Regions from separate parts of the Bacillus sp. LQ01 genome, predicted to be linked through region 1. Evidence: riboswitches for the same ligand, from Rfam matches in the RefSeq annotation. Region 1 holds a riboswitch; the other holds the start of a gene.

Region 1 (7,690 bases):
GAGATAACAACTCGTTTATTTTTTCAATATATATTTTTCCTAATAAGAAACGCGTGTGAACATTGTTCCGCGCGTTTTTTGTCTATCTAAAAGCGTGCTGCAATGAATAGAAGATTGGGGTTATGAGTTTTAGAGGAAATAAGGGAGGAATTTAAATGTATTTACACGGCACAAGCCGAATTAATGGGCAAGGACACTTAGAAATTGGAGGGTGCGATACGACGCAGCTAGCAAAGCAATACGGAACACCACTTTATGTATACGATGAAGAGTCTATCCGAGGAAAATGCCGAGCATTTCATCGTGCTTTTAAAGAAAGTGGTTTCTCTTATCAAGTAGCATATGCAAGCAAGGCGTTCTTGTGCATGGAGATGTGCCGAGTAGCTCGTGAAGAGAATATGTCATTAGACGTTGTCTCTGGGGGAGAATTATATACTGCGCTCCAAGCAGGATTTCCGGCATCACGTATTCATTTTCATGGAAATAATAAAACAGAAGAAGAAATAGTGATGGCTCTTCAGGCGAATATCGGTTGTTTTGTCGTAGATAATTTCTTTGAATTAGAAGTTTTACACGATTTAGCGATGCAACATGGAAAGTTTGTGAACATATTAATTCGTGTAACGCCTGGAGTAGAGGCGCACACACATGAATATATTACGACAGGCCAAGATGATTCGAAATTTGGATTTGGCGTTTCAAACGGTCAAGCGATGCAGGCAATTAGATTTGCTTTACAAAAATCCAATTATAATGTGCTAGGGATCCATTCACATATTGGATCGCAAATATTTGAAACAGCTGGTTTTGTTCGAGCGATTGAAGTTCTTCGCCAATTTTTAGTAGAAGTGAGAGAGCAAACAAACTATGTAGTAAAAGTGTTAAATGTAGGCGGGGGATTTGGAATACGCTACACAGAGTCAGATACACCATTAACTCTTGAGACATATGTGCGAGCTGTAACAAGTGCAGTGAGAGAACAATTTACTGTATGTGAATATCCATTGCCAGAAATATGGATTGAACCAGGACGTAGCATTGTAGGTGATGCTGGGACAACAATTTATACAGTTGGATCTGTGAAAGATATTCCTGGTATTCGGAAATATGTATCAGTCGATGGTGGAATGACAGATAATTTAAGACCTGCTTTATATAGCGCGCGTTATGAAGCGATGTTAGCGAATCGAGGGAATGATGAGAATGAGGAACTCGTTTCGATTGCCGGGAAATGCTGTGAGAGTGGAGACATGTTGATTTGGGATATTCATTTACCAAAAGTCGCTTCTTCTGATTTACTAGCAGTTTCCTGTACAGGAGCATACGGGTACTCGATGGCGAATAATTACAATCGGATTCGAAGACCAGCCGTTGTCTTTGCAAAAGGCGGAACATCGCAAGTAGTTGTGGAACGCGAAACATATGAAAATATTATTGGGAACGATCGCATACGTATTAAAGAGCTTGTCTAAATAGAAAAAGGGGTTGTTCGGATGGGCAATTCCTTTTTTGTAAAAATAAAATAATTAAAATATATCGGAAAACTAGGATTGAAAAAAATCAGAATTATGATAAAATACAAATACAAAGCTTATCAAGAGAAGCGGAGGGAACTGGCCCGAAGAAGCTCGGCAACCTGCTTATAGAAAGCAAGGTGCTAAATCCAGCAAAATGGAATCCATTTTGAAAGATAAGGTAAAATATATTACCGAACAGTCTTTTCGAAATGGGAAAGATTTTTTTTATGAATAAAAAGGGGGGCTGTTCGCGTGGGTGTACGGGAACATTTTGATGAAGTATCCGAGAAGATTGAAGCGATGCTTGCTGATATGAAATATGGTTCAATTACAATTGTTGTGCAAGATGGAAAAGTAATTCAGTTAGAGAAAAGTGAAAAGGTACGTTTAAAGTGAAAAGCGCTGACTAGAAAAACTAGAGGCGGTTTTAACCTATTTTCATTAGGTTAAAACCGTCTTTTTGCTTTTACAGGGGGAAAAAACATGTTGACGTATGAAACGTGGGAAGAAAATGTTGTTTCGTTTTCGGAAGAAGATGAAACAAAAGGCGCGCTATCAGTATTAAAGTGGGCTTATAAAGAATATAAAGATGAAATCGTCTACGCATGTAGCTTTGGGGTGGAAGGTATGGTATTGCTGCACCTTATAAACCAAGTAAATCCATCTGCTAAAGTTGTATTTTTAGATACAAATGTTCATTTTCAAGAAACATATGAATTAATTCAAAAAGTGCGGAGGCGATTTCCTTCATTAAATATTATAGAAAAACAACCGGAACTTACGCTTGATGAACAAGAGAAGTTGCATGGTGAGAAATTATGGGAAAGTAATCCGAATCTTTGTTGTAAGATTAGAAAAATTTTACCGTTAGAAAAATCATTAGCAGCGGAAAAAGCGTGGATATCGGGCTTAAGAAGGGAACAATCAGAAACACGTAAGCATACAAAGTTTATAAATCAAGATCATCGTTTTCAATCTATTAAAGTTTGTCCACTCATTCATTGGACGTGGAAAGAAGTTTGGCGATATGTATACAAACATAGCTTGCCGTATAACCCGTTGCATGATGTTGGCTATCCAAGTATTGGGTGTGAGAAATGTACGTTACCTGTAGGGGATGGTGGCGATTCAAGAGATGGTAGATGGGCTGGGAAAGTGAAAACCGAATGTGGTCTTCATTACCAATAAGATGAATCTTGAAATAAAGCTAAGAGAGGATATAGAAAAATGAGCATAGTAAACGAATTAGTAAACCGTATAGATGAGACATATGACGTATCACAAATTGAAAAAGAAATTAAATTAGACAATATTGCGTTAAGTGATTTAGAACTATTGGCGACAGGTGGATATAGCCCCCTTACTGGTTTTTTAGGGAAGGAAGATTATGATTCAGTCGTAGAAACGCTTCGTTTAGCAAATGGTAGTGTGTGGAGTATACCGATTACATTACCGGTAACAGAAAAAGTCGCAGAAAGCCTGAAGGTTGGAGAGGAAGTAAAGCTTGTCAACAATGGAAATATATACGGTGTCATTCAAATAGAAGATATTTTTGTACCAGATAAAGAAAAAGAAGCGTTACTTGTATATAAAACAACGGATGAGGCTCATCCAGGAGTGAAAAAATTATATGAACGACCAAACGTTTACGTTGGAGGAACTATTATTCTAACAAAACGCTTTGAAAATAATCAATTTCCTTCTTATCATTTAGACCCAATTGAAACGAGGGAAGCATTTAAAAAACGTGGGTGGAAAACAGTGGTCGGATTTCAAACGAGAAACCCGGTACATCGTGCCCATGAGTATATTCAAAAATCTGCTCTTGAAATTGTAGATGGTCTCTTTTTAAATCCGCTCGTCGGAGAAACGAAATCGGATGATATTCCTGCTGATGTAAGAATGGAAAGCTATGAAGTACTTCTTCAAAAATATTATCCGAAAAATCGTGTCTTTTTAAGTGTATTTCCTGCTGCCATGCGTTACGCAGGACCAAGGGAAGCGATATTTCATGCGTTAGTAAGAAAGAATTTTGGATGTACCCACTTTATAGTAGGGCGTGATCATGCTGGAGTAGGAGATTATTACGGAACGTATGAAGCGCAAGAAATCTTCACAAATTTTACGATAGAAGAGTTAGGAATTACACCACTATTCTTTGAACATAGTTTTTACTGCACCAAATGTGAAGCGATGGCTTCAACGAAAACATGTCCGCACGGAAAAGAAGATCATGTTATTTTATCGGGTACGAAAGTAAGAGAATTATTAAGAAACGGTGAGATTCCGCCAAGTACATTTAGTCGTAAAGAAGTAGTGGAAGTGCTAATTAAAGGCTTGAAAAAAGAAGTAGTAACAGAATAGGGAGAGAACGAGATGGATACGAATATTACTTGGCATACAGCTTCGGTTTCAAAAGATGAGAGAAGAGTGAAGAATGGACATCATAGTTTTGTAATTTGGTTTACTGGTTTATCAGCTTCGGGTAAATCTACAGTAGCGAATGCGGTCGCTCGTAAACTGTTTGAAAAGAATATTGGAAATTATGTGCTGGATGGGGATAACATTCGCCACGGTTTAAATAAAGACTTAGGATTTTCTGAAAGTGATCGCATGGAAAATATAAGACGTATTGGCGAAGTGGCAAAGTTATTTGTAGATCAAGGAGCAGTTGTCCTTACAGCATTTATTTCACCATTTCGAGTAGACCGCAAACAAGTAAGAGATTTATTAGCGGCAGATGAATTTATTGAAATTTTTGTGAAGTGTCCGATTGAAGAGTGTGAGAAACGTGATCCGAAAGGACTTTATAAAAAGGCAAGAAAAGGTGATATTAAGGATTTCACAGGTATTGATTCGCCTTATGAAGAGCCAGAGCAAGCGGAATTAATTGTAGAAACGCACAAATATTCTATTGAAGAATGTGCAGAACAAATCGTGAAGTACTTACAAGAGCGTAGTTTTATATAGGGGGATAAACAATGAGTTATGAAAAAGTATGGGCTAACAATGAAAAATTAAATCAGACCGAGAAAAATAAATTAGAAAAAGATGGCTTAGAAATTTTTAATGATATTCCTTACTATGCGGAAAATGGTTTCGAATCTATTCCGAAAGAAGAGTGGGATGCCTTTAAATGGGCAGGCTTGTATTTACAAAGACCGAAAGAAGCTGGTTATTTTATGATGCGGGTAAATATTCCGTCAGGGATTATTACAAATGCACAGGCAGAAGTACTTGCTTCTATCGCTGAAGATTATGGACGTGATGTAATAGATATTACGACGAGACAGGCGATTCAGTTTCACTGGTTAGAAATTCAGCAAATTCCAGATATTTTTAAAAGGTTAGCAAGAGTTGGGTTATCTTCAGCGGGGGCTTGTGGTGATATAACGCGGAATATTACAGGTAATCCGCTTGCTGGCATTGATGCAAATGAACTATTTGATACAACGCATATTGTAAAAGAAGTATATGATTACTTCCAACATAATGAAGAGTTTTCTAACTTGCCACGTAAATTTAAAATGTCTATTAGTTCTAATATTTATAATTCAGCAAACGCAGAGATTAACTGTGTTGCATTTACACCTGCTACGAAAGAAATAGATGGTGAGAAAAAAGTTGGTTTTCATATAAAAGTAGGTGGAGGATTATCAGCCCGTCCGTATTTAGCTGAGGAATTAGATGTATTCGTTTTACCAGAAGAAGTGAAGGCGGTGGCGATTGCAATTGCTACTATATTCCGTGATTTTGGATATCGTGAGAAACGTCATTTAGCGCGTTTGAAATTTCTTATTGCGGACTGGGGAGCAGAGAAATTTAAAGAGAAACTAATAGAGTATACAGGGCCTTTACAAAGTAAAGGGGAAAGTGCACTCAAAGGATGGAATGCAGGCTATTTTTATGGTGTTCAAGACCAAAAACAAAAGGGATTAAAATATGTAGGTTTTAATGTACCGGTAGGTCGTTTACATGCAGAAGAAATGTTTGAGGTTGCAAGAATCGCAAAGCAATATGGAAATGGACAAATTCGTACATGTAACTCGCAAAACTTCATTATTCCGAACGTTCCTCCGGAAAATGTAAAAGGATTACTTAGTGAACCGCTGTTTGAAGCGATATCTGCTAGCCCGAAATCATTTATTGGTCATGCGGTTTCATGTACCGGTATTGAATATTGTAATCTTGCACTAGTAGAAACGAAAGAAAGATTACGAAAAATTGCAGAATACTTAGATACACAAATTGCACTCGATGTTCCAGTTCGAATTCATATGGTAGGCTGCCCGAATTCATGTGGTCAACGTCAAATTGCTGACATTGGGTTACAAGGGGTGAAAATGAAAACGAAGGAAAAAGGCATTGTTGAAGCGTTTGAAATATACGTAGGTGGAACATTGTTAGATGGCGGTGCCTACAATCAAAAGTTAAAAGGAAAAATAGATGGCGAGGATCTACCTGATGTACTCGCATCATTTATAAGTTATTTCAAAGAGAATAAATTACCAGCCGAGACATTTTATGATTTTGTAGGTCGTGTTGGTGTAGATACATTACAAATAGCGTTAAATAACGTGTTAGAAGAAGTCATAGCGTCTTAGGAGGGACGATATGGATTTATATCGATTTGAAGCTGTATTAGTGAGTGATATTGTTCCGATAGTTGTTATTGCTCAAAGTGAAGAACAGGCATTTAAGCTTGCGGAGATTGAGCTTGAAAAGCATTTTTTACCGTTGCCAGAGGTAAAAGAGATTTCTTTGTTTGAAAAAAAGAAGATTCGAAAAGGTGCGGCATTTGTTATTCATGAGTAGAGATCAGTAATACGAAAAAATAAAAACTTCCATTCTTATATACGAATGGAAGTTTCATTTTAATAGAAGAAATGAGGAGAGATGATGGGAAAGGTTTATATTGTTGGAGCGGGTCCTGGCGATCCAGATTTAATTACTGTTAAAGGGTTGAAATGTATTGAGAAGGCAGATGTTATTTTATACGACCGACTTGTGAATAAAGAGCTGCTTTCACACGCAAAGCCTGACGCGGATTTAATTTATTGTGGAAAACTCCCGAATTATCACACGATGAAGCAAGAGACAATTAACACGTTTCTTATTAAGTATGCGAAAAAAGGAAAAGTTGTAACGAGGCTTAAGGGCGGCGATCCATTTGTGTTTGGTAGAGGGGGAGAAGAAGCTGAAGCATTAGCAAAGCAAGGTGTACCATTTGAAATCATTCCTGGTATTTCAGCTGGAATAGCTGCTCCTGCTTATGCGGGCATTCCAGTGACGCACCGTGATGCAAGTGCAAGTTTTGCTATTGTGACTGGGCATAGGAAAGAAGGTGCTGAAGAAGAAGTGAAATGGGAGAGTTTAGCGAAAGGTGTAGAGACTTTAGCGGTATATATGGGGGTTAGTAATTTGCCCTACATATGTGAGCAACTTATGAAGCATGGAAAAGATAAAAGTACGCCAGCTGCTATTATTGAGCAGGGGACGACGTCTATGCAACGCACAGTTGTTGGAACGTTAGGGACAATTGTAGATGTTGCGAAAAAAGAGCAAATTCAAAATCCGAGTATGATTGTAATTGGAGAGGTTGTCCGTTTTAGAGAAAAAATTCATTGGTTTGAGAAGCAGACAGAAAATGCTTATCAAGTAAGTGGAGTGTTGTAAAATGAAAGCCGTCTTATATATATGTCATGGAAGTCGTTTGAAGACAGCGAAAGAAGAGGCGATTCAATTTATTACATCGTGTATGAGCCGTATAGAAGCGACTATTCAAGAAGTTTGTTTTTTAGAGTTAGCGAATCCTTCTATTGAAGATGGTTTTCGTACATGTGTGAAGCGTGGGGCCACTGAGATTATTGCTATCCCTGTTTTTTTATTAGCGGCAGGGCATGTAAAAAAAGATATCCCTTTTGAATTGGAAAAGTTAACTAATCAATTTTCGGATGTTAAAGTGACCTATGGTAATCCGTTTGGTGTATCAAAAACACTTGTTAAATCGGTGTATAGCGGAAGTGGCATCGAACAGGAAGATAAAAATGAAGTGACGTTACTTCTTGTTGCAAGAGGGAGCAGTGATCCTGAAGTATTAAGAGATATAAACTGGATTGCTTCTTTATTTCAAACAAAAGAGAAGGTTAAAAAAGTAGAAGTTTGTTATTTAG
Region 2 (18,041 bases), on a different contig from region 1:
TCTCTCATAGAAGGCAAACTTCTATCGATTTAGTTGCCGAATCATGCTACGGGTATAGCCCCCAATTTTCTTTGTCAAACGTTCTACTATTCTACTACTTATGGCGGTAAATACTATACCCATAAACATTACAAAGAGTGACTTGGCAAAAGTATCTATCTGTATGAAAATAATATTCATTTCAATGTAGCGATACAGTAGTGGTGCCAACAGGAACATAAGTGGCATTACATAAAAAATGGTTGCACAAATGATACTAAAAATGCCAATCACAAATTTCTGCATTAACCAAAAGACAGCAGACCAAGTACGACAATCTGTAAGCACTAATTTCACCTGAGCCCAGTTTGATGTATCCATTTTTATACTTCTATCATAAGTGTCGGTCGAAATATCTGTATAAATTTTCGTCTGTATGCGCTCGAATTGGATAAAAGGTGTCGTAGTCTGTAGTACGCGTATAACTAGTGGAATCCCAATTACCGTAAATGAAAGGGTGAAACTGAATAGCAGAGCTATTAGATAAAAACAAAAATAAAACAACCCTGTAACGAAAGTTAGTAATAAAAAATAACCATTCTGGATGAATCTTGATTTCATAAAGTTCTCGCTCCTATCTATGTAATAACCGAATTGTACTGCTTTTTTTGTCATTCTCACTAGTGTAAAAGTGTCATATGACATTTTTAAATGATGATAAAAAGGGGAGAGTAACCTACTTCTGGTTAAAAAAGATGCTTATATGAATCACCACAAAACAATCCCGTTCTTGCATCTGCAAGAACGGGATTGTTTTGTACTTTTATTTAATATGAGATGGACTTGTTTTTCGAATATGAAAAATAATATCAAATTGCTCAAGCAATGACGTATCAAAGTATGCCAATTGGTTCGGTAAGAGTCGTGCCCCTATACTTAGTAATGGTCTTTTTGTTTTAACCCATTTTTCTGCCGGTCCTTTAAGGTGACGGTTATCCAATAAAAACATTTTATATGGTACTTTTCCAAGGGTATAATTGAAACTATTTACATTTTGTGGAATCGGATCTGTTATAATCTTATCTCCGGTGTCGTTGTATAAGGTGAAATTCCCCTCCGTAGTTGTACTGCCAATTGTGACATAATTATTGTCTAAACGTTCCTTCAAATTATGCCCGGCAACATAAGGGTATAATTCCTCATCGAAAATTCCTTTAGCTATATGAACATTGTGTCCCCATACCATCGTTTTACCACCCAATGTCTCTTGTGCCCACATTACATGATCGGCCAAGTATTGCTCATGTAGCTTTAACATACTTGGATAGTCGTTAGGAATTAGCATTGTTGTATATTTCTCTATTGCACTTGCCGTTGCTTTGGCCCAGATGTATTCGGGTGAAGCTATTTCTGTGTTGGTTTGCCCATTCTCATCTTTTAGTAATTGGGCTACTCTCTCAGCGTTTGCTTTGAACTTTTCCTTTATTTCAGGAGCAAGGTCCATATATTCCTGTAAACCTCCATTAAAAGCCGACAATTCTTTATAATTTTCTTCTACTTCTGCCAGCAAATCTGGTCGATGCAGCCATACATAATCAATTACTTTATTAAAGCAGCCTTGGTCCAACTCCTTTAAGTCGAGCCCAATAAATTGGATCTTTTTTTTATGGGATGGATTAGCATTATAATCTTTCATCCACTCAATCATGGCTATAATTTCATCAGTAGGATATAACAAGTTTAAAAATTCTCTAGGGTTTCCTTTTCCTGTTTGGATATATTCATTTAGTTTTAAGCCGTTACCCCAATCTTCTTCTATTGTGAAATTTGTAAAACCCATCTCAGTAACCAAATATTTCACAAGCCGAAACTTCATAGTGAAAATTTCAGAGCTTCCATGAGTAGTCTCTCCTAATCCTACATATTGTGCGCTCCCAATCATTTTCTTAAGTGGTTTTAAATCCTCAAATGATTTTGACGGCTCTATCGTTTTTAATGGGTAAGCCTGTGATTGTATTGATTTAACTATATTTTTTTGTATTGATTGATCTGAATTTTCGACTGCTACTGTTTGAGCCTTTCCTACTTCTACATATCCTGTGACTAATAAAGCTGTACTAACCATTGCAATTATTCTTTTCTTATTCATTTTTTTCACCTCAATTAAATTATTTGTAAAAGCAAGATTGATTCATTGTACTTGCACGAATCAATTGCCTTAATTCAATTGTTATCTATCCCATATCATATTTTCTAGTTACATATTGTCATAAGGTTAATTGACACAGGTCATAGACTAATCATTACACTTTTGTACTATCCGCTATGACAACTTATAAATAATAATTACATTGATGAGTCGTAAGTAAGACTAGATTATAAATTGGGGAGGGATTTTAAAGATGAATGAATTTGTATACAAAAATATTTTTATTCTAAGTTGTGTCTGTGGAAATGACAAGAAGTATATTCGATAAACAAGTGAATTATAGGGGAAGGGCGGATTAAAATGATATTACACGCAAAATCGTTCCACAATAAAGATAAAATCCAACGTGCTAAAATAGGACTTCAACTTTTTCTGAGTATCTTAATCATTACTTCAATTATCCTAAATGTAGTAGTAATAATTACGAAAAGTATGCCACTTATTGTGGTATATATGTTTACCCCAGCATTATCTTCTATTTTGACTCGCATAATACTGAAAGAAGGGTTTAAAGATGTATCTTTTAGTCTCGGTAACTTAAAGATATGGAAAGGGATTGGTTTTGCTCTGCTAATCCCTATGATTATTTGTGGAATTACTTATTCTATCGCCTGGTCGAGCGGAATTGCGGGGTTTCAGTATCCCGAAGTTGGTATGTTTATTTTAGAACCGATCTACAATATGCTTGGGCTTCAGTATGTAACGGCACCATTCAGCTTCATTTATCTAGTAGTATTGAGCGGCATTTTCGGAAGTTTGCTTGGCTTAATCCCAGCTTTGGGAGAAGAAATGGGTTGGCGAGGTTATATGCTCACAAGGCTAGTCGATGCAGAGTTTTCACGGCCCATCCTTATTAGTGGATTGATTTGGGCAACGTGGCATGTTCCAATAGTTATTGCTGGTCTATATGTAGCGGGACCATCTGTCGTTCTTTCAGTACTTGGTATCTATCTTTGTATTGTACCATTCGGTTATATTATAGCTTATTTACGACTTATCACAGGTAGCATTTGGCCTTCGGTTATCATCCATGCTACTTGGAATGCCATTATTCAAGGACCTTTCACACGTGCAAGTACAGGGTATCAAACTGAGATTTGGATTGGAGAATCTGGCTTGATAACCGCTAGTATTATCTTGATTACTGCAATAATTACGTCTCGAATCGTAAATTTTACTAAATAGCATACGGATGTGTTTTAAATTCAATTAGTGAAATATGACGAGGCGAAATAAGATGCTCCTAAAAATATTAGAAAAAATCTAGTTGAACAGACTCTTACTTCATCTTAGGCTGCTGGATATGTGGGGGACATCAAGCTAAGAAAATAAACTTGGTTGCCATAAAAAACATAATGTTTTCATTTAAAGGCTATGAGATGAAATTTCATCATCTTCATCAAGTTTGACCTTCAGGAAATAAAAACTTAAACGATTATACAAATACTCTAACTGAAAAAACGATAGTCCTTCTACATTTTAGATAGAAGGACTATCGTTTATTTTTTTGACAAAATTAGGAGGTGATGTTCATAAAATGGATAATATAATTCGTATTTGCGTAAAGAGAAAAAGTTTTCCAAAGAAGATGTAGTTAATTTCCTTGGTATAACGGTTGATTGAAATTTCATTTTATAACTTGTAAAGGGCTGTGCAATGCATCGTACTATTGAAAAATCTAAATTTAATCATTAAATTGCGATAAAATGTGGTCGGAAATAATGAAATTTTAGGAAAAATAAGGTACACTAGTTTATGATTTTAGTTGAAAATCGTTTGACGTTAATGCATACGGGGGAAAGATTGATGAACAACAATACAACAAATGAATCAGTTGAAGAAATTGATCAAAAACGAGTAAGATCAAAAAAACGTTATACAAATTGGAAGTTTATTGCAGCGGGTATTGGTGTAATTGCACTTCTTATTGGGGGAATGAGTTATTATCAGGCAACTCACTTCAATTCGAATGTTACAATTAATGACACAAAAGTTGGTGGTCTGAGCGCTGATCAGGCAATACAGAAATTAAAGACATCTGGACTAGCAAACAAAGTCTATGTTGATCAACAACAAATTTTAGATGAAAAAGATACAAAAACAGAACTTACGGAAAAAGATTTGCCTCAAGTTAAGAAACTATTAAAAAACCAGTGGACATTTTTCCCTTCCTCAAAGGGAGAAAATTATTCATTGCTACCAGAGAAGGCAGATCAGTATCGTAGTGAAACGATGAAAAAACTTGTAGAAGAAAAGCTCATCTCTATGAATGAGAAATTAAAAGCGCCTCAAGATGCTATGGCGAAGCTAGAACAAGGGAAAATTGTTATTTCGAAAAGTGTTGAAGGAAAACAGTATGATGTTACTAGTCTACTGAAAGATTATGATAAGCAAAAATATAAAAGCGAAATTCATCTGAAGTCTGCATACATAAAACCTATTAAAGAAGACGATCCGATTGTCAAAAAAGAGGAGAAAGCACTACAGAATCTTCTTGGGCAGTCTGTTGAGTATAAAGTGCAGGATGAAGTTTATCCTTTAAAAGCGAAAGATTTAATTCAAAATGCCTCTATGTCAAAGGATATGAAAGTTACAATTGATGCGAGTGACATTAAGAAGAAAATTACTGAAATTAATAATGCCAAATCAACATTAAATAAAGATTTCTCATTTAAAACTCATTCCGGTTCAGTCATATCAGTAAAAGGAGAAGGATACGGCTGGGCACTAGATGTTGAAAAAGAAACTAAACAAGTTCAACAAGCCTTTGAGAAAGGCGAAAAATCGCTTTCTGCTTCTAATATTCACGGGAATGGTTGGGAGAAGGAAGGTATCGGTTATAAAACAACATCGAATAATGGCATCGGAGACACGTATGCAGAAGTTTCAATTGCAGAGCAACAAATTTGGATTTACAAAGATGGAAAATTAGTTGTTACAACAAATGTAGTAACTGGTAAACATAGTACTGGTGAAGATACATCACCAGGTGTGTGGTACGTCCTATATAAACGAACACCATATACGCTAAGAGGTAACGCAGTAGGAAAAGCTGATTATGCGGTTAAAGTAGATTACTGGGTTCCATTCACAAATAGTGGTCAAGGATTCCACGATGCCGGCTGGCGCAAAGACTGGGGAAATAATGCTTATTTAACAGGAGGATCAGGTGGGTGTGTGAACCTTCTTCCTAATGTTGCAAAAACTGTATATGATAGTTTGAACACGTATGATCCAGTTATTGTGTATTAAAAAATAGCTACGTATCAAGAAATAAACAAAGCAGGAAATCTTATCTGATGGTATATGAAAAAACACCTCTTGCATTCGCATACTAAGTGTGCAAATGCAATGGAGGTGTTTTTGTTTGAATACAAGAGCGTATTGCTTATAAGAAACAAAGTAGAAAGAAATAATAAGTATTCAAATAGTCAATAAAATTGACAATGAATATCATTTTCACTTAATATAGAATCATTGCATTTAATTAGACATGAATTTTTTGTTAATATAATAGATTTCTATTAAGTTGTCACATTTAAGAACTATCATTAAATATTTTAAGAATTTAAACGTAGGAAAGGGTAATATAAAATGAACTGGAAAAAAGGCGGATTATGGGTTATTATTTTTTTCGTTGTAAAAGGCACGATTTCTACACTTTTAATCGTTACAGGTGCTAAATATTTTGATTTATCATTTATGCAACTTATCTTATTAATTCTGACCTTATTAGTGATTTCTCTAATAAGCCGAAAATTGCTGTATAGACATAAACAAAACAAAAAGCAAAAAGAGCTAAATATATAATGGAGCCCCAGAGACCTTTGGATTTCTGGGGTTTTATTTTGATAGTTTTTTCGCATGTATATCAATTTAACAGAATAGGTTGTCCAAAATGATAAAATCGATGATGTTTAAAATGCGTCAGTTATTTTTAATAACGATTGATACCCGTATTTCTACAATCTATATAAATGACTCAATCTCCGCATCTTTTGAATGCCCTTCAATAAAACATAAGCAAAATAATTACCAATCCTATGCAAGAAAGTTAGGCTAGTTAATCGCATATATTTTATTGAAAGGATGTGATTGAATTATGGAACGGCCGAATTGGGGAATTGGAGGATTAGTATTCGTTGGCTGTATGTTTCTTGGTGGAGGAGTGGGATCTATGTTAGGTAATGCCCAAACTGGATGGCTAATAGGAATGGGCGCTGGATTTCTTGGTATGGCTTTAACGAGACTGTTCAGAAAATAATGTAACTGAGATTCTTCTTCTGGTAAATAAGGAAATATGTAAGTAAGTCATGGCATAAGAGTTCTATAAATTATAGTTAGAATCTTCTCTTTTGTATTTGTCTTTTCTAAATTTCTCCATACATAGATATAATTCTCAAGTCGGAGGATGGCACCTTAGGGTGTCTTTTTTATGCTCTTTAAAAATGTCTTATCATTATAATAGCTGAGTTTTGCTTTCAGTCTCCGATGTCCATTAAGCATAAAATAAAAATTCTGCACCATTTAAACTCTGATAACAATTCATACGATCAAGAATAATTGAGTTAATAGCTTTCGGTAGATCGCCATCATTTTTTTATAATAGATTAGATTCATTACCGTTTCAGACCTATGTATGAATTCATAATCTAATAGTAAAAGGAGGAATGATTAAAGGTATGGCGGTTAATGAGGAATCAATTTGTCAACAGTTTGCAAGAATCATTGGCGGTCAAGAAGGATTCGCTGGTGGGAAATGCGTGGCAACAATAAACCGAGATGAAATACGAGCAACAATCTTGGGAAAACGTTTTAGAGTAACAACTTCCTTTTCATTCGAATCACGAGACAATAAAACTGGACGGGCATTATGCCTAGGCCGAGTAGCACTCTTACAAAAAGAAGTCACTGAATTTGTGGCGACAATTATTAAACAAGGAATAATCGTTTCGTCTATACACAATGAGTGGTTATGTGATGATCCAAATTTAATTTACGTTAATATCGAAGACGTTGATGATCCACTAAATTTTGCAAGAAAAGTGAGAAGAGCGTTATGCACGTAATCAATTTCTTTAGTTAAACGAGTGATTATATTAAATTGAAAAGTTCAGCGTGTTGGATGGTTTTATAAAACGAAAGAAGGCGTTTCATATTTGGAATGCCTTTTCTTTATGTGTTCGTTACTAATGTGGGTGGTTAACTGGTTATATGCTGTTTATCTTGCAACAGCAAGAACTGGACGAGGTATCTTTAAAGGTGTTTGACTGTCTATAGATACCGTATTTTATCAAATGTTGTTAGCATATCATAAAACGATAAGGGAGAAATCGCCTTCATACCAACCAATCAAAATCTTGAGGTACTATTCTTTATGTTGTAAGGTTCCACTATTATTTTCATCAATTACTCAACGTACTGCTTCGATGTTTTCTGGAGTCATTTTAATAAATCCTTGCTTTTCATGAGATAATACTTTTTGATGAGTCATTTTGTGCATGGCATTGATTATATGACGATCAGAATTGAGGTCAAGTATTACCTCTTCACCTTTAATTCTATCAGTCTGCTTTTCCTTAACTCCTGATTATATTAGCTTCAATAACATATGATCATTCTTAAGAATGTCATTGAAATGTACGAATAGATGTTAGTGCAGCAAAATAAATTGTGTTATGATATGAGGAAATATAAAGCTATGTAACGGAGGGAATAACATGCCGCATGTTGTGTTTCGTGGAATTACTACTGAACAATTAAAAAGCATAAGCAAGCCATTAGTAGAAGAACTCGCAGATATCTGTGAGTGTGGTACGGATAATTTCACCTTGGAATTACCAAGTTCTACGTTTGTATTCAATGGAGAAGAAATAGAAGCGTTTCCTCTTATTGAAGTGAAATGGTTCGAGCGTGGACAGGAAATTCGTGATCGATTTGCCAAGGCCATTACTACATATGTAATGGATTTTGGACTTCCAGAAGTAGAGGTTGTATTTACAGTTTTCACAGAATCAGCCTATTATATTAACGGGAAGCATTGTGCAAGTTAGAGCTATTAGAAAGATTTTTATTCCTATAATAAAATATGTTTCGTTAAAAACAAGGGCCGGAATTCCGGCTCCTTTTCTATCCCGCAAAATAAAGTCTTACTTTATCTCTCCGTCTCAAAAAACTCAATCCATTCTCCATCAGGGCCAGCGAAGAATATGTAACGTGTTCCATCTGGTAATGTTTCAATTTCTTCTCCTAGTAAAAAGGTTACTTTTTGTTTCTTTAGTCTTTCGATCTCATCCTCTAATGAATCCACTTTAAAGCAAATGTGATGTACTTTTCCTTCTGCCGGAAGAGAAGAGTTGTAGCCTTCAATGAGTTCTAGTATCGTTTCTTTTGATTCTTCTACACCTAAAAAAGCGAGTTTTAAGTCTGGATTCGGATGACCCATACGTTTCATGAGCTGTAAGCCGACTACTTCTTCATAAAATGAAATAGATGTTTCTAAGTTTGCAACCATAAGTCCAACGTGTTCAATTCTTCTAACTGGCATGTAGATTCCTTCTTTCTGAAAATTATATACAATATATTATTGAAAATTAAGAAAATAAGCAAGATAAAAACCTTACAAATTTTAGCGTGTTATATGGTATAGTGAGAAAGTATGTTTGGGGAGAAGGAAGGAGATTATACGATGAATACAACTACTCAAACTCCTTCATTATCGGAAACGATGAAAGAGTGGCATTATGCATTAGCGTATGAAATTAAACATTGGAAAACGATAGGTGGTAGTAAAATTTCTATCATGAACGGTCGTTTTTTATATACAGATTATGAAAGTACAGTATACGTATTTCAGCTTATTTCGGAAGTAAGCTTACCTGAAGGTTCACCCATTCGAATTGAGTTCGATGGTGAGGAAGCGACAGGGGAAGTATTATCTATACATGGATTAGAAATAGAGCTGAAATTAAATGATTATATACAAGGTGAAATAAGAGAAGCGGTTTTATATAGTGAACCGTGGCAATTGTTAGAGCAACTACAAGAGCGATTGAAAGAAGCACGTAAAGATAAGCTGAAACGTAATCGTATAAAGCGTCTTGTTGATGGGACGAGCAGTCCGAAACATATTGAGAAGATGAAAAATCCAAAAAATGAACTGGCATATCGTTCGTTTTATAATCCGACAACGTACGTATGGGGACCGCCGGGAACAGGGAAGTCTTACAATTTATCACGTATTATTTCGGCTCATTATCAAAAAGGAAAATCGGTACTTGTGTTGGCTCATAGTAATGCGGCAGTAGACGTATTAATGAGTGAAGTAACGAAGCAAATTGAGAAGAAAAAGAAATGGACGCCTGGTGAAATTGTTCGTTACGGTTATAGTCAACATGAACATATACGAAATCATGAAACGTTACTTGCGTCGAAGTTAGTTGAAACGACGAACGGATCTTGGGGGGAGGAAAGACTCTATTTAGAAGAGACACGACAAGATCTTCGTGAAAAAATCTTATCGTATAAAGCAACATCTGCTGATAAGAAGCGTATACAAGAGATTGAAAGTGATCTTCGAAAGCAAAAGGCTAAAATTAAAGAAGTAGAAAAAGAATATATTGAAAATGCAAAAGTAATCGGCGCAACTTTATCAAAATGTGCCATTGATTCACTTATTTATGAGCGTACATTTGATTTAGTTGTTGTAGATGAAGTAAGTATGGCATATGTTCCGCAAATTGCATTAGCTGCTTCACTTGGAAAACGTATCGTCGTTTGCGGTGACTTTTTACAGTTACCTCCAATTGCGATGGCAAATCATGAACTCGTTCGTAAATGGCTTGGGGAAGATATGTTTTACCATGCTGGGATTGTTGAGTCTGTTAATAAATCAGAAGCACACCCAAACCTATTTATGTTGCAGGAACAAAGACGTATGCATGCGGATATATCGAAGTTTACGAATTCGTTTATTTATAAAAATAGAGTACACGATCATCCGTCTGTTTCAGAGCGTAAAGAACTTGCGCAATTGCAGCCGTTCGCAAATGAAGCGAGTGTTTTATTTGATACGAGCCAAATGGGAGCTTTTTCGTTAAAAGATGCTGCTTCTGGTTCACGTTTTAACATTATGTCTGGTGTAGTAGCAATGCAAATGATGTTAATCGGATTGTTAGATGGTGTGCAATCAATTGGTATTGTGACACCTTACAGGGCGCAGTCACGCTTTTTATCAACGTGTATTAGAGAAATGTTGCAGAGAACGAAATATCAAAACATACCAGTTTTAGCGGCGACAGTTCATAAGTTCCAAGGTTCTGAAAGAGATATGATGATCTTTGATACGGTTGACAGTTATCCGCAAGAACGACCTGGCATATTATTCTTTGATCACAAAAACCATCGCCTCGTCAATGTAGCAGTGACAAGGGCGAGAGGGAAGTTCATTCAATTATCTGATTGCCATTATATGCGTAAAAACCTTTCGAGAAAACAAGCGTTATCACAATTAACAGCTCATATAGAACGTCACGGAGATGTGTATGATCGTACGACATCAAGACAATTGTGGGAACGGAAAATTTCGAAACGTTTACGCTGGTTTATGGAAATGAATCTTGAGGAAACGAAAGGGGTATTAAAAGATATTTTAGCCTCAAAACGAAAAATTATTATTTCACTTCCAAGTACAAAACAAGTGGATAAGCGAGTATGGCAAGCGTTAATGCGTACAAATGCGCAAATAACAGTTTATAGTGATGGACCAGTTCCACTGAAAAATGTAAAGTTACAAAGACAAAATAAAGCATTCCCGTTTATCGTAATTGATGATGAAATCTTCTGGGCAGGCGCACCGCTTACATCTCAAATGATGTTTGAAGGTAGTACGGAATTTCCGTACGTATGTGCAAGACTGCAAGCACCTGAGACAATTGGTGTATTAAAAGGATTTTTAGATATTCGGTAAATTCGGATAGGAATTCCTTGACTTTTACTTGGAATGAACTTAGAATAAAAAATAATTTAATATAATTTTATGAAAATTCTTATCACGAGAGGTGGAGGGACTGGCCCTATGATACCTCGGCAGCGGATTCGTTATGAATACTGTGCCAATTCCAGCAAGGTAACTTGAAAGATAAGAAAGAAGCTCATTTTGACTGTATATACAGAAGCCTCTTTCTATCTTTTAGAAAGAGGCTTTTTTATGTGAAAATAAAAGGAGGAAGAAAAATGGGAGCGACAGGAGTAGCGTCACAAAGAAAAACAATTGAAGAGAGTATCGAAAGAAATAAGGAAAAGTACATAGAAACAAGTCATGATATTCATGCGAATCCGGAAATTGGTAACCAAGAGTTTTATGCCTCTAGAACGTTAAGTTTATTGCTAGGCAGTGCAGGATTTCAGTTGCAGCACAATATAGCTGGACATGAAACGGGATTTATCGCGCGAAAAAGCTCTGGAAAACAAGGACCTGCAATCGCATTTTTAGCGGAGTACGACGCTTTACCAGGACTAGGTCATGCGTGTGGTCACAATTTAATTGGCACAATTAGCGTTGTAGCAGCAATCGCATTATCAGAAACGCTTGAAGAAATTGGCGGGGAAGTTGTCGTGTTTGGTACGCCAGCAGAAGAAGGCGGGCCAAATGGTAGCGCGAAATCAAGTTATGTAAAGGCAGGTTTATTTAAAGACATTGATGCGGCGCTTATGATTCATCCGAGCGGAAAGACAGCGACAACGAGTCCTTCACTAGCAGTCGATCCACTTGATTTTCATTTTTACGGAAAAACAGCTCACGCTGCAGCTTCGCCAGAAGAAGGGATTAACGCATTAGATGCGGTTATTCAGCTCTATAACGGTATTAACGCACTTCGCCAACAACTCCCGTCAGACGTGAGAATTCATGGTGTCATTACAGAGGGCGGAAAAGCACCTAATATTATTCCTGACTATGCCGCAGCAAGATTCTTCATCCGTGCAGCAACGAGAAAAAGATGCGCGGAAGTAACAGAAAAAGTAAGAAACATTGCACAGGGAGCAGCATTAGCAACAGGTGCAAAAGTAAAAATCCATCAATTTCAAAATGAAATCGATGAATTACTCGTAACAAAAACATATAACGATATCGTAGCGGAAGAACTAGAACTATTAGGTGAAGATGTAAATCGTAAAGAAAGAGTAGGGATTGGTTCAACCGACGCAGGAAACGTAAGTCAAGTCGTACCGACAATTCATCCGTACATTAAAATCGGACCAGATGATTTAATTGCACATACGAATGAATTTAGAGAAGCAGCACGTTCAGAACTTGGAGATAAAGCATTAATTACATCGGCAAAAGCATTAGCAAATACAGCGTATCGATTAATTACGGAAGAAGGGTTGTTAGAGAAGGTGAAGGAGGAGTTTAGAGAGGCGCAGAGGAATCAGGGGTAAGGGGATTAAGGTGCTTTTTTCGAATAGAGATCTAATTCATAAGTAGAGATATAAAAAAGAACATTGAAATATCAATGTTCTTTTTTTGTTTACTAATCATTGATTTCATTGGCTTTTCTCATAAAGGAAAAACTTTTACTGTTAGCCGGGGATAATACGTATCCCTTTATTAGAACGACAATTTCTCCTCAAACTCACTCTTTAAAACAATTAAAGGAGACGATAATCCAAATTGCATTAAAGAGTCTAAAAATGTAGCGAGAGAATCCATCGAATCGCTCATGACCTTCATCATATAATTAAATTCCCCGCTAATTCGGTATAAATCTGTTACTTCAGGAGCGGCATTACAAAATTGAATAAAATCAGAGCATTGGCTCGTTTTAAACATGATGAATGCTTGAATGTTTTTATTAATTTTTGCAGGCTCAAATTTCGTTCGATAAGCCGCTATAACTCCTTGATCTTCAAGCTTGTTAATACGTTCTTTTACAGCAGGTTGCGTCATGGATATAATTCGTCCTATTTCTGAAACAGAAATTCTCGCATTTTCATATAACAGGTTCATAATTTTATGATCGATTTCATCCAATTTTACAGCGTTTTGCATTGTGTAGCCTCCTTGTTGTGTTTTCTAAAGTGAATTGCGAATTATAACTATAATATCATAAGTGAACGAACTAAATTACCTATAAATCTATATTTAAAATGATTAGTATTTGCATGAAAATATAAGTATAGGGTTTATCAAAAGGGAATTTAGGAAGGATGGAAAAAATGAAGAATCTTGATGGGAAAGTAGCATTAGTAACAGGGGCAAGTCGCGGCATTGGTCGTGCGATTGCGATGAGATTGGCAAACGACGGTGCATTAGTTGCGATTCACTACGGCCGAAATAAAATAGCTGCAGATGAAACAATTAGTGAGATTGAATCTAATGGAGGAAAGGCATTCTTAATTGAAGCTGATCTCAATTTAATGGATGGTGTCAAAAAAATAGTAGAACAATTGAAGAATGAATTACAAATAAGAGTTGGTACATCAGAGATTGATATTTTAGTAAACAATGCAGGGATAGGTACACAAGGGACGATTGAAAATACGACAGAAGAAGTTTTTGATGAAATTATGGCCGTAAATATTAAGGCGCCATTCTTTTTAATTCAGCAAACATTACCGTTACTACGAGTAGAAGGGCGCGTTATTAACATTTCATCAGCGGAAGTAAGACTTGGTTTTACAGGGTCCATTGCATACGGTTTAAGTAAAGGTGCACTAAATACGATGACACTTCCTCTAGCTAAACATCTTGGAGAACGAGGTATAACAGTGAATACAATTATGCCTGGATATACGAAGACAGATATCAATGCGAAATTGCTAGATGATTCAGAAATACGGAATTTTGCTACGGATTCATCTGTGTTCGGACGAATAGGGCAAGTTGAAGATATTGCAGATGTAGTAGCATTCCTTGCTTCTTCTGATAGCCGCTGGGTAACAGGGCAGATTATAGATGTCTCTGGAGGGTTTTGTTTATAGGGGCACTACTCCATAACCAGCAAGCTAATTAAGTAAATTACTAGTTATGAAACGATCCTCGTTTCATAACTAGTAATCTATAGAAAGGTAGAGATGATAAAGAAATCTATTAAAACGTGATTTTTTCGCTAGGCAATTTGAATAAGGGGGCTATTTTTAATTATTCATAATCTAAAATAATCCAATTTTATTTTACAGTAACATTAAAACAAAATTATTGACCGCGTGGTACAAAAAGGAGTATTCTATTCATGTTATCTTTAAAATGAGAGGAGGATACGATTGAATAAACGCGGCAGACCTCGAGAGTTTGATTATTCCTCAATTGTAGATGTTGCAATGAAAACATTTTGGTTAAGAGGATATGAAGGATGTTCTACACAAGATTTATGCAGTGATACAGGACTTGGAAAAGGAAGTTTATACAATACTTTCGGTAGTAAACATGAACTGTATAAACAAGTATTAGAACGCTACCATGAAATTGGGATTAGGGAACAAAAGAAATTGTTACATACTCCAATTCCAGTTAAAGAACGATTAAGTAATTTTTTTGAATGGGCATTGAAAGAAGACTTTGAGAATATGGATCAAAAAGGATGCTTATTGATTAATGCCAGTATAGAACGTGCTAAAAACGATTTAATGGTACAAGAAATTTTCTCGAAGCATGTTGAACTTCTTAAACAAGCTATTGAAACAGTGATGGAGGAAGGATTGCAAACAGGTGAAATTTCAAAGAAGCAATCCGCTGAGGAATTAGCTAGTCTGCTTTTAAGCAGTTATTACGGATTCCGTGTTCTTAATGTATCGATGCAAAATCGGATGTTGTCTGAACAAGTTATCAAAGGAGCAGTAGAGTCTATTTGTGGCGCTTAGTGCGCCCTTTTTTCGCACTATTTTTGTACCGATCATTACAATAATGAATAAGGAGTGTTTTTATGCCATCGATTATTTATTTATTAGCTTTAGCAATCTTTTGTATGACTACATCAGAATTTATGGTTGCAGGTATGATGAATGAACTTGCTCTTGCATTCCAGGTTTCTGTATCATCCATTGGGTATTTAATTTCAGCTTATGCAGGAGCAATGGTAATAGGAGGCCCCATTTTAACTGCAATCCTCTTACGAATGCGCAGCAAACAAGCATTATTGTTTTTAATGTTCGTATTTTTAATTGGTCAATCGCTCGGAGCTATTGCTTGGAACTATGATATTATGATGATTTCACGTATTATAACTGGTATTGCTTCAGCTTCAGCTTTTGGAGTTGCGATTTCCTTTTCTGCGGCATTGGTTCACTCTGATTCAAGGGGAAAAGCTGCATCAATTGTACTTGCAGGTTTAATGTTCGCAACTGTATTAGGTTTACCTATAACAACCGTTATTTCGCAATATTTTGGCTGGCGTATTAGTTTTGGAGCTGTTTCTGTTCTTGTGCTAGTATCAGCAATTATGATTCAACGGTTATTACCATCTTCTTCAAATAAAGAGCAATTAAATTGGAAAGATGAACTTCTGCGATTTAAGAATATTCATCTTTGGGCAGCGTACGTAACAAGTATGTTCATTATTGGTGGTACGTTTGCAGCATTTAGTTATTTCACTCCTATCTTTACAAATGTTACAGGGTTTTCAAGTGCAAGTATTCCATATTTACTTGCTCTCTATGGTAGTGCGACGGTAATTGGGAATATAATAATTGGCAAGTTCGCTGATAAATTTACAATGAAAATACTTATGGGTGGATTAATTATATTAATCATAGCGTTGTCTTTATTTGCTTTAAGTGCAGAGAATAAATACATTGCAGTTATTTCTACGATTTTTATTGGTTTAACTGGTGTAGCATTGAATCCAGCTATGGTTGCAAGGGTGATGAAGACAGCTAGTAATGGAATAATGATAAATACCGTTCATAGTTCTTTTATTACGCTAGGTATTGTTATTGGTTCGTCACTAGGTGGTCTTGGGATCAGTAAAGGATATGGTTTTGTATCTCCTCTATGGATTGGAGCTTGTTTAGCTATCCTTGGGGTAATTTCGTTATTTCCATATTTACATAAAGGAAATGTAGATTAAGAGGTTTAAAATTTCTTTATATGGGGGAGCACCCCATCGCTATCAAGCTAAGAAACACATTCTTCACCAAAAACGATAAAAATGATTAACATGTAAAAAATTAGTTCTGGAACTATTATGATAGTTTAACTTAATGAGCATGTATGGTGACCCCTAATTTATTTGATTTGAAAATTTATTTCTATACAGATTACAAAATTGAATTAATGAGAAGATTTAATCAGAATCATTTACAAACTGCACTTTTGGGATAAATAAGTTATTATCTAACAACTGTTATTCATCATCACAAAAAATCCAGTAACTTCATCTGGAGAATAATAAACATCTATAAATTATTGTTAGAAGCTGTCCTTTTTGTATTTATCTTTTATAAATTTCTTCAATACATAGATGTAATTCTCAAGTCGGAGGAAGGCACCTTAGGTGTCTTTTTTCATTATAAAAACCCAAAAGCATTTATGTACTTAAGGGCTTATCCATTAAAAAGTATGGGTATTTGGAATTCCTTAAATTAAGAACAAAGTGGAATTATTCCTAAACTAATTAATAGAGCTGCAGCCAACGCTGGAATTGGTACAGGAATCTCGATACCTTCTACACCTAAGAAGTATTGTCCACTTATTACTTTAAAACAAACTAATTCCTCTTTTCTGCTAGAGTTAATGCGTTATAATATTTAATTAAACTATCTGTATGACCGGATTTTATATTTTTATAATGTATATTATTTTGCCATTCTTAGAGTCCTTATAGTATCTTTTTTCTCAATATAAGAACTCTAAAAATGTGTTAATATTTTAATACAAATTCCCTTTTGTGCAATGAGATAGTAATACCCAACAAAAAGCCCACCTATTTTAGTAGGTGGGCCTTATCTTTATTACACAATGTCAAATTACACTCTCTTTTGCTCATAAACTTTATTTAATTTGGATTAGTCAACATGTGGCATTATATACATACTAAAAGTATAATTTTTTCCGGAACTCTACATGTAACTTTCATCGATTCTGCTTAACTGGATAATCTTGAGAAAATATTAACAGAATTAAAAAAATAACATTTTTTCAATTTCCTGTAATTATAATTAAAGGTATTCTGTTAGTGTTATACAAATGTATCTGTCGATTTATTCCATGTATGAATCTAGTCTGGCTATCAACAGAATATTCCACACACAATTGAAAAAGGGGGAAAGTTTATGCAAAGAATTTTAAAATTCCTGTTCATGTCCGTTTTTTCTTTGATTTGTGTTTTGTATGTTCAAACGGACTCTTTTGCCGCACCAGCATACGAGGGAGTTGTCAAAATGAAGCAGCCTTCAGGCGAATCTTTTGAGGGCACGTTACATGGAGATGAATGGTTCCATTGGGTAAGTACAAAGGATGGAGATGTACTTTTACAAGATCAGAAGGGGTATTGGAATTACGCGGAGCTTACATTAGATGAACTGAAATCGACGGGGAAAAAATATAAAATTGATAAGAAGCCTTCAATGGCAGTAAATGAGAACAATTTGAACAAATGGATAAAGAATTACAACCCTCAAGCAAAGAAAAAACAGGAGCACATGAATAAATTACAAAAAGAATCACCAAAAAATATTGATGGAACTGTCACTCCAGTTTTAGGAAACAAAAAATTACTTGTTTTGTTAATTGGGTTTACAGATGTTGATATTGCATATAACGATAACGATTGGAGTAACAAATTCTTTTCTACAAATCAAAAGTCAGTTAAGAATTACTATAATGAAGTAAGTAACGGAAAAGTACAGATAACTC

Evidence for each region. Region 1 has a riboswitch for S-adenosylmethionine ahead of AC22L0_RS03550 (YezD family protein). Riboswitches for the same ligand answer to the same signal wherever they lie in the genome.
Region 2: linked by a shared signal. The riboswitch ahead of AC22L0_RS20630 (M20 family metallopeptidase) and the one ahead of AC22L0_RS03550 (YezD family protein) in region 1 are both predicted to bind S-adenosylmethionine.

The regions. Positions count from the first base shown of each region.
Region 1 covers NZ_JBYEZL010000001.1:651,535-659,224, forward strand. The annotation lists gene lysA (diaminopimelate decarboxylase) at 156-1,472, shown strand; SAM riboswitch class I at 1,589-1,697, shown strand; gene AC22L0_RS03550 (YezD family protein) at 1,770-1,913, shown strand; gene AC22L0_RS03555 (phosphoadenylyl-sulfate reductase) at 2,001-2,705, shown strand; gene sat (sulfate adenylyltransferase) at 2,745-3,881, shown strand; gene cysC (adenylyl-sulfate kinase) at 3,894-4,487, shown strand; gene AC22L0_RS03570 (nitrite/sulfite reductase) at 4,499-6,121, shown strand; gene AC22L0_RS03575 (DUF3906 family protein) at 6,132-6,332, shown strand; gene cobA (uroporphyrinogen-III C-methyltransferase) at 6,417-7,193, shown strand; gene AC22L0_RS03585 (sirohydrochlorin chelatase) at 7,195-7,690, shown strand, end outside.
Region 2 covers NZ_JBYEZL010000002.1:1,594,263-1,612,303, forward strand. The annotation lists gene AC22L0_RS20575 (sensor domain-containing protein) at 22-600, opposite strand; gene AC22L0_RS20580 (erythromycin esterase family protein) at 803-2,128, opposite strand; gene AC22L0_RS20585 (CPBP family intramembrane glutamic endopeptidase) at 2,489-3,373, shown strand; gene AC22L0_RS20590 (L,D-transpeptidase family protein) at 3,995-5,440, shown strand; gene AC22L0_RS20595 (hypothetical protein) at 5,783-5,998, shown strand; gene AC22L0_RS20600 (hypothetical protein) at 6,291-6,452, shown strand; gene AC22L0_RS20605 (DUF1259 domain-containing protein) at 6,871-7,257, shown strand; partial or broken gene AC22L0_RS20610 (DUF6241 domain-containing protein) at 7,560-7,778, opposite strand; gene AC22L0_RS20615 (DUF1904 family protein) at 7,909-8,241, shown strand; gene AC22L0_RS20620 (VOC family protein) at 8,343-8,735, opposite strand; gene AC22L0_RS20625 (AAA domain-containing protein) at 8,847-11,156, shown strand; SAM riboswitch class I at 11,233-11,334, shown strand; gene AC22L0_RS20630 (M20 family metallopeptidase) at 11,423-12,628, shown strand; gene AC22L0_RS20635 (Lrp/AsnC family transcriptional regulator) at 12,798-13,238, opposite strand; gene AC22L0_RS20640 (SDR family oxidoreductase) at 13,406-14,170, shown strand; gene AC22L0_RS20645 (TetR/AcrR family transcriptional regulator) at 14,453-15,049, shown strand; gene AC22L0_RS20650 (MFS transporter) at 15,112-16,254, shown strand; gene AC22L0_RS20655 (M6 family metalloprotease domain-containing protein) at 17,459-18,041, shown strand, end outside.